2 regions of the Halodesulfovibrio aestuarii DSM 17919 genome follow, and region 2 is predicted to be linked to the other one. Evidence: riboswitches for the same ligand, from Rfam matches in the RefSeq annotation. Region 2 holds a riboswitch; the other holds the start of a gene.
What was found. Region 2 has a riboswitch for glycine ahead of F461_RS17065 (hypothetical protein). Riboswitches for the same ligand answer to the same signal wherever they lie in the genome.
Positions count from the first base shown of each region.

Region 1: it holds a riboswitch for glycine, as region 2 does, so the genes downstream of both, F461_RS0105085 (alanine/glycine:cation symporter family protein) here and F461_RS17065 (hypothetical protein) in region 2, are expected to answer to the same signal.

Region 1 is NZ_ARQF01000019.1:235,206-238,628, reverse strand. It holds gene F461_RS0105090 (hypothetical protein) at 1-229, shown strand, start outside; gene F461_RS0105085 (alanine/glycine:cation symporter family protein) at 455-1,846, opposite strand; glycine riboswitch at 1,956-2,040, opposite strand; glycine riboswitch at 2,044-2,121, opposite strand; gene F461_RS0105075 (Na+/H+ antiporter NhaC family protein) at 2,471-3,423, shown strand, end outside.
Region 2 is NZ_ARQF01000019.1:94,278-97,700, forward strand. It holds gene tgt (tRNA guanosine(34) transglycosylase Tgt) at 1-800, shown strand, start outside; glycine riboswitch at 1,092-1,188, shown strand; gene F461_RS17065 (hypothetical protein) at 1,688-2,086, shown strand; gene F461_RS0104470 (methyl-accepting chemotaxis protein) at 2,235-3,423, opposite strand, start outside.

The DNA of each region.
Region 1 (3,423 bases), 140 kb from region 2:
AGAAAAAATTTGGCCTGATAAAACAGATTCTGATCTGTGGAAAGAAGTGCGGGCGGCTATGGTTGAAAAGTACGGTGATCGGTTTGATGATGCACACATGCGTAAAGTATTCGATCTTACCTGTGAGCATTTTGAAGATTACGTTCCCCGTAGCCGTTTTTTCAAAAAAGCACTTATGAATTGTGTGTGGGAGCGGCCTATTATTTCCAAAGAACAGCAGGTGTATTAATTCGCGGTCAAGGGGCGTCCCCTAACGGGGGTAGGGCAGAGCCTTTTTCGGTCAGAGAGTCGACGAAGACAAAAACAGGGATGCACTCGCTTATGCGAATGCATCCCTGTCGTATTTTTGAGAACAGCATCTGGGATGAAACTGCTAGTCTAACAGGAAAGTAAAAGAGTAGAGAACGATAGACCAGTGCTAACTGTATGAGGTGCTGTCTCAAAAAAGTTGTAATTACATTTCGGTAAGAACAGCACCGGCTGTTGCTTTCTGAGCGTTTTCTTTTGCAAAGAATTCACGGGTTTCATTGACTACTACGCCGGACAGACCGAGCAAACCGATAAGGTTCGGGATAGCCATAAGGCCATTCACGATATCTGCAAGAACCCAGATGAGTTCGAGCTTGAGGAAAGCACCGCAAGCAATAAGCGCAATGTAGATAAAGCGGTACGGCTTGATAGCTTTAACGCCGAAGAGGTACGCAGTGCAACGTTCGCCGTAGTAGTTCCAGCCGATGATGGTGGTAAATGCAAAGAACATGAGGCCGATGGTAACAGCGTATTTACCAACGTCGCTGTTTAGACCCATTGCAAATGCAGAGTTAGTCATGGCTGCACCTGCAAGCCCTGGAGTGTTCCATGCGCCTGTAAGAACGATAACAATACCTGTCATAGTGCATACGATGATGGTGTCGAAGAATGTACCTGTCATGGCGATAAGTCCCTGACGTACGCAGGAGTCAGTCTGTGCTGCCGCTGCTGCGATAGGCGCTGAACCGAGACCGGATTCGTTCGAGAATACACCGCGGGCAACACCATTGCGCATTACCATGAGTACGGTAATACCTGTTGCACCACCGAATGCCGCGGCCGGGTTGAATGCGCTGTCGATAATAAGACTGATTACAGCAGGAATTTCGGAAAGGTTCAGCAAAATTACTGAGATGGATGTAATTATGTAGAGTACGGCCATGAATGGAACAACTCGACTGGCTACAGCAGCGATAGAACGAATTCCACCGAGAGTGACGATAGTAACAAGGATGGTAAGTATTGTTGCTGTAACCCAGACTGGTGCATCAAAGGTAAGCATTGCAGCATCTGCAATGGCGTTTACCTGTGCAAAGGTTCCGATGCCGAAAAATGCAACACCAATGCCGAAGAGTGCAAACATTTGTGCGAGCAGTTTGTTATTTAAGCCGCGTTCAAGGTAGTACATAGGACCGCCGGCCATCTGGCCGTTTTCATCTATGACGCGGTATTTAATGGCAAGCAGCGCTTCTGCATATTTGGTTGCCATGCCGAAGAATGCAGCAACCCACATCCAGAAAAGTGCTCCCGGGCCGCCTGCAGTGATCGCAGTGGCTACACCGACAATGTTACCAGTACCGATGGTAGCGGAAAGAGCCGTGCATAATGCAGCAAATGGAGAAACGTCTCCAGTGTTGCTGGATGTTTTACGCGAAGAAGGGGAAAAAACGAGTTTTAATGCTTTTGGTAGGTGGACAACCTGTAGTGCGCCGAGGCGAAAGGTAAGAAAAAGTCCAGTTCCTACGAGCAGAATAAGAAGCGGTGGTCCCCATACCAGGGAATCCATTGTGTTGAGCAGTTCTGTGATGTTTTGCATCTCGTCTCCTAAAAAATGAATTAATCAGGATGGATGAGATGAGTCTCTGAGCGGAAGCGATTGGATATGCATGACCACACGCATTGAGTATGCCTGTGCTACTACACAACTCTGTCCTTTGTACCTGAGAGTTTCACCCTGCACAGCAAGGTTTGCTCCTTCGGTGCTCCGCAACATGCGAAGTCTCTCCAGAGGCTCGTCGGGAAGCAGTCCTTTTGCCTGAAAGATTTACTTCTTCGGCGGTGTCTTGCGACACACTCTCCTGCAACCGTCATCCGAAATTATGGGGAACTGTTTATATAACCAAATAATATTTGGCAAGGAGAAAAAAGTGGGAACAGAGGGAGTACACTATTTCAAGAAATCTAAATAAATCGAAAAAATAATTTCACTATATCCAAATTAAGTGAATTAGGTGTAAAAACAGTATATTGCTATGCAAAAAAAGTCTTTTTTGACAATATTGTAAGTGGACAGAAAATCAAAGTGTGTCTAAGACTGGCTCATCAGTTGTCGAGAGTGCTCTAATTGTAATGAATGAAGGCACAACCAATGTTGCTTGCTCCGGTAAGGGCAGGTGACGTTAGATGGATAAATTGTTGTAGAAATAAGGAAATTGAAGAGATGAGTTTGTTAGACAATACGCACACAACAGAGGCTCAGCAGGGTAATGGTGTTGCCTTACTCCCCCTTGTAATTTTTCTGGTGCTTTTTATCGGCACAGGCTCTATTCTGATGATGTCTGGCGTATCTATGGCGTTTTACCAGCTTTCAGCAACAGTAGCCGTGATTCCTGGAATCATGGTTGCATTGTGGATGGGCAGAGAGTCTTTTGAGGAAAAAATTACTATCTTCCTTAAAGGTGCTGGTGACGTAAACATTATGACCATGTGTGTCATTTACCTGCTTGCCGGTGGTTTTGCCGCTGTAGCAAAAGCGGTTGGTGGTGTAGATGCAACTGTAAGCATGGGGCTTTCTTTAGTTCCTGCTTCTCTTGTGCTGCCCGGCTTATTTGTGATCGCCGCATTTGTAGCTACGGCAATGGGCACTTCTATGGGTACCATCGCAGCTATCGGTCCGATTGCTGCCGGTGTTGCGGCACATTCCGATATGTCTATTGCTCTGCTTATGGGTGCAGTTGTCGGTGGTGCGATGTTTGGCGATAACCTCTCTATGATTTCTGACACAACTATTGCTGCTACCCGTACTCAGGGCTGTAATATGCGTGATAAGTTCCGTATGAACCTTCTGATTGCGTTGCCCGCAGCGGTCGTGACCATTATTCTTTACGCTATCTCCGGTTCTACTGGCGCTGTTGCGGATGCTGGCACGTGGCAATTCTTTAAGGTTCTTCCATATCTTGCCATTCTTGGATTAGCTGTGGCTGGCGTGAACGTATTTATTGTACTTACAACAGGTATCATTCTTGCGGGTGCTGTGGGGCTTGTTTCTGTGCCGGATTACTCCCTGCTTACACTCAGTAAAGATATCTACAGCGGCTTTGTGGGGATGCACGAAATTCTCGTTCTTTCCATTCTTGTGGGCGGCCTTGGTGAGCTTATCCGTCATAACGGAGG
Region 2 (3,423 bases):
AAGAAGAAGGCGTTACCTTCCGTTCCCATCTGGATGGTTCCAAGCATCTGTTCACACCGGAAAAAGTTATCCAGATTCAGCGCAACCTGAACTCTGATATTATGATGGTGCTCGATGAATGCGTAGGTTTCGGTGCAGATAAAGAGTATACAGCACGCTCTCTGGAAATGACGACCCGCTGGGCTAAACGCTGTCGTGAAGAATATCCTCGCGGCACCGGAGACAACCTGCTCTTCGCCATCACACAAGGCGGCTTCCACAAAGACTTACGTGAACGTTCCATTGCACAGCTGACATCTGAAGATTTCGACGGTTTTGCACTGGGTGGCTTATCTGTTGGTGAAAGCAAAGAAAAAATGATGGAAATTTTATACCATTCTGCTCCTCTGCTTCCAAAAGACAAGCCCCGTTACCTTATGGGTGTCGGAACCCCGCTCGACATTATCAACGGCATCAACGCAGGTATAGATATGTTTGACTGCGTTCTTCCGACCCGCAACGCCCGAAACGGAACTCTGTATACCTCACTGGGTAAAATCAGCATTAAACGTAAAGAATACGCGGAAGATGACGGACCTCTTGATCCAAACTGCAACTGCTACACTTGTCGCAACTTCTCCCGTGCGTATTTACGCCATTTGTATCATGCAAAAGAGTTACTCTCTTTCCGCCTGAACTCCATTCACAACCTTACCTACTTCCTCGACACAGTTCGAGGCGCGCGTAAGGCTATTCGAGAAGGGAAATTTGCTGAATACAAAAAATCCTACGAAGCTATTTACCCTAACGAAGTCGTCTAAAGAACTGCACATTACAGTTCTACAGTCTAATGCAAAAGAAAACGCCCTGTTCAACGAAAGCAGGGCGTTTTTTTATATAAAATATTTCAGGGTCTATTTCATTCTCCCGCAATACAAGAATTTCGACTAGTATGACGCATTTTCTGTTGCGTTTTATATTTGCCCACGATAAATAAGAGTCTGCCTCAACATATGGACCTCGGTTGAAGACAGCAGGAGAGACCCCCTTTTTTCCCCAAAAAAGGAACGGCGCCGAAGATGTAACTCTTTCAGGCAAAAGGACTGCTGCTCGGACGAGCCTCTGGAGAGACTCCGCAAGGAGCACCGAAGGAGCAAACTGCTTTCCCAGTGCAGTGAAACTCTCAGGTAAAAGGACAGAGTGGACCCATAAAACCAATATTGCGTTTTGCCGTCCTCTGTCCCACTTTTCAGTCACACCGTTTCCATTTAGGCACCGCTTAGCGGGGCTGTTTTTTTGCGTTCACGCTTTGACAGCCAGCAAACTGGGAGCATTTAATTACGTTTGTAATCGCCTAGGTGCGATACATATATAGGGGAATATAGATTCCCCTCCTGACTGGTTTGTTGTTGTGGTTGCGATGCGCCGGAGCTTTTTAGTTCCGGCGCATCTGCATTTTATAACACCCGCGTTTTCCCTTTATCGAGTCTTTGTTTTCCCGCCATACGACCTTCTTTTCTATTTAGTATGTTACGGCAGTGTAAACATTATCATTGCTACACCTGCATAAAAAAAGCACTACACTTTCATAGTCCTCTTTTTTTTATGACATTAGGTGAAGCTATTAATAGTGTTTTGTTTTTATCGTTTTTTTCTGCCGTTACCAGTACTTTAAATATAAGAAGTTTTATCTTCACAGGAGCTTACTATGCAGACAGTTTCCTTAAAAAGAAATGGCAAAGAAAACCTAGTATTTACTGGTGAGTTACTTGTGAGCCTTGATGACAGAGAAGTAATGGGCGTAACTCCAAATTGGTGGGAACTGAAACTGTACAAAACCTCAATCGGAAAATTCATCCTGTCCTCCACATTCCATATCAACTACCCTAACAGACGTACGCTGTACGGAGCCCTGAGCTTTTCTGAAGCAGAGCATCTACAGCACTACCTTGTTAACGAATGCAACGGACCTACAAAAATAGCTGATGAATTCATCAACAGAGCTGCCAAGCGTGATAATGCATTTCAGACAATACTCAACAACCAGAAAGGTAGCACTTCCTACAAGCAACCGACTGTTAAGCCTTTCACCTCAAAGGCACTTTAATTTTACAATAAAAAAAGGATGGAGCATGCTCCATCCTTTTTTATTTCATCTATGCAACCTGCTAAGCACAATGACCGGCGCCATCACCTTGCCTTCCAGTAAAAAGCAGAAGACTACGACGTGCGGCAGAATGCAATTATCCTTCAAGTTAAGAACGCATATTCTCAATAATACCATTCAAATCCAACGCAAGCTGTGCCACAGCCTCAACGGCAACCGTCGATTCCGTCATAGCGGCAGCTGTCTGTTCAGAGATATCACTGATAACAGTTACAGAACTGTTGATCTGTTCACTTGCCGCTGACTGCTCTTCAGAAGCAGTGGCAATAGCACGAACCTGATCCGAAGTTGCTTCTACCATTCCCATAATTGACTTCAATGCTTCACCTGAGCGGGCAGCCAGTTCCGTAGAATCCCCTACAAGTTCAACAGCCTTTTCAGTTGCTTCAACGTTCTGGTGTGTGCTGGTTTGAATTGCACCTACATATTCAACAACTTGGCGAGTAGCATTCATTGTTTTTTCTGCAAGTTTGCGCACTTCATCTGCCACCACAGCAAAACCTCGACCAGCATCACCAGCACGCGCAGCTTCAATAGCCGCATTCAATGCAAGTAAGTTAGTCTGGTCTGCAATATCTTCAATTACGGTAATAATCTGACCAATTCCATCAGCGCGGGAACCAAGCACACTCATTTCTTCTTTCAAAGCCTGTGCCTGCTCTGCAACAGCATGAATTTTATCCACAGCCTGAGCAACAATCTGCCCACCTTCTGCGGCCTTTTCCTGCGTTTGTGCAGCAAGTTCCGCAGCATCAGAAGCATTACGGGCAACCTCAAGAACAGACGCATTCATTTGCGTCATTGCGCTTGCAGATTCTCCTGTTAGTTTCTGTTGCTCGTCAGCACCATTACTGGATTGACGAATCTGCGCGGCAAGTTCCTCAGATGCAGACGATACCTGCTCTGAGATATCCTGAGCAGACTTCGCTGCATGGGTAATTTTCTGATTCTGTTCTTCCACCCTACGTTGTTGCCTGCGCATGGTTGTCATATCTGTTATCATCACAAAGACACCAAGCATTTTTCCATCTAAGTCATAGATAGGAGCAGCATCAAAAATAAGAGTTAGCTGTTCACCCACAAAGTTTTCAAGATCACCTTCATTACCAGTGGAAGGCTTACACGACGTAATTACATCATTAATAATACGATCACAGCAAGGGTCGTTAACGATAAACTTAGAAACCGGAACACCTTTATAATCAATAGGTGTTCCTGAAATCCCCATAAGATCAATGGCTTTCTGATTGGTAGATGTAACGTTTCGGTCGACATCA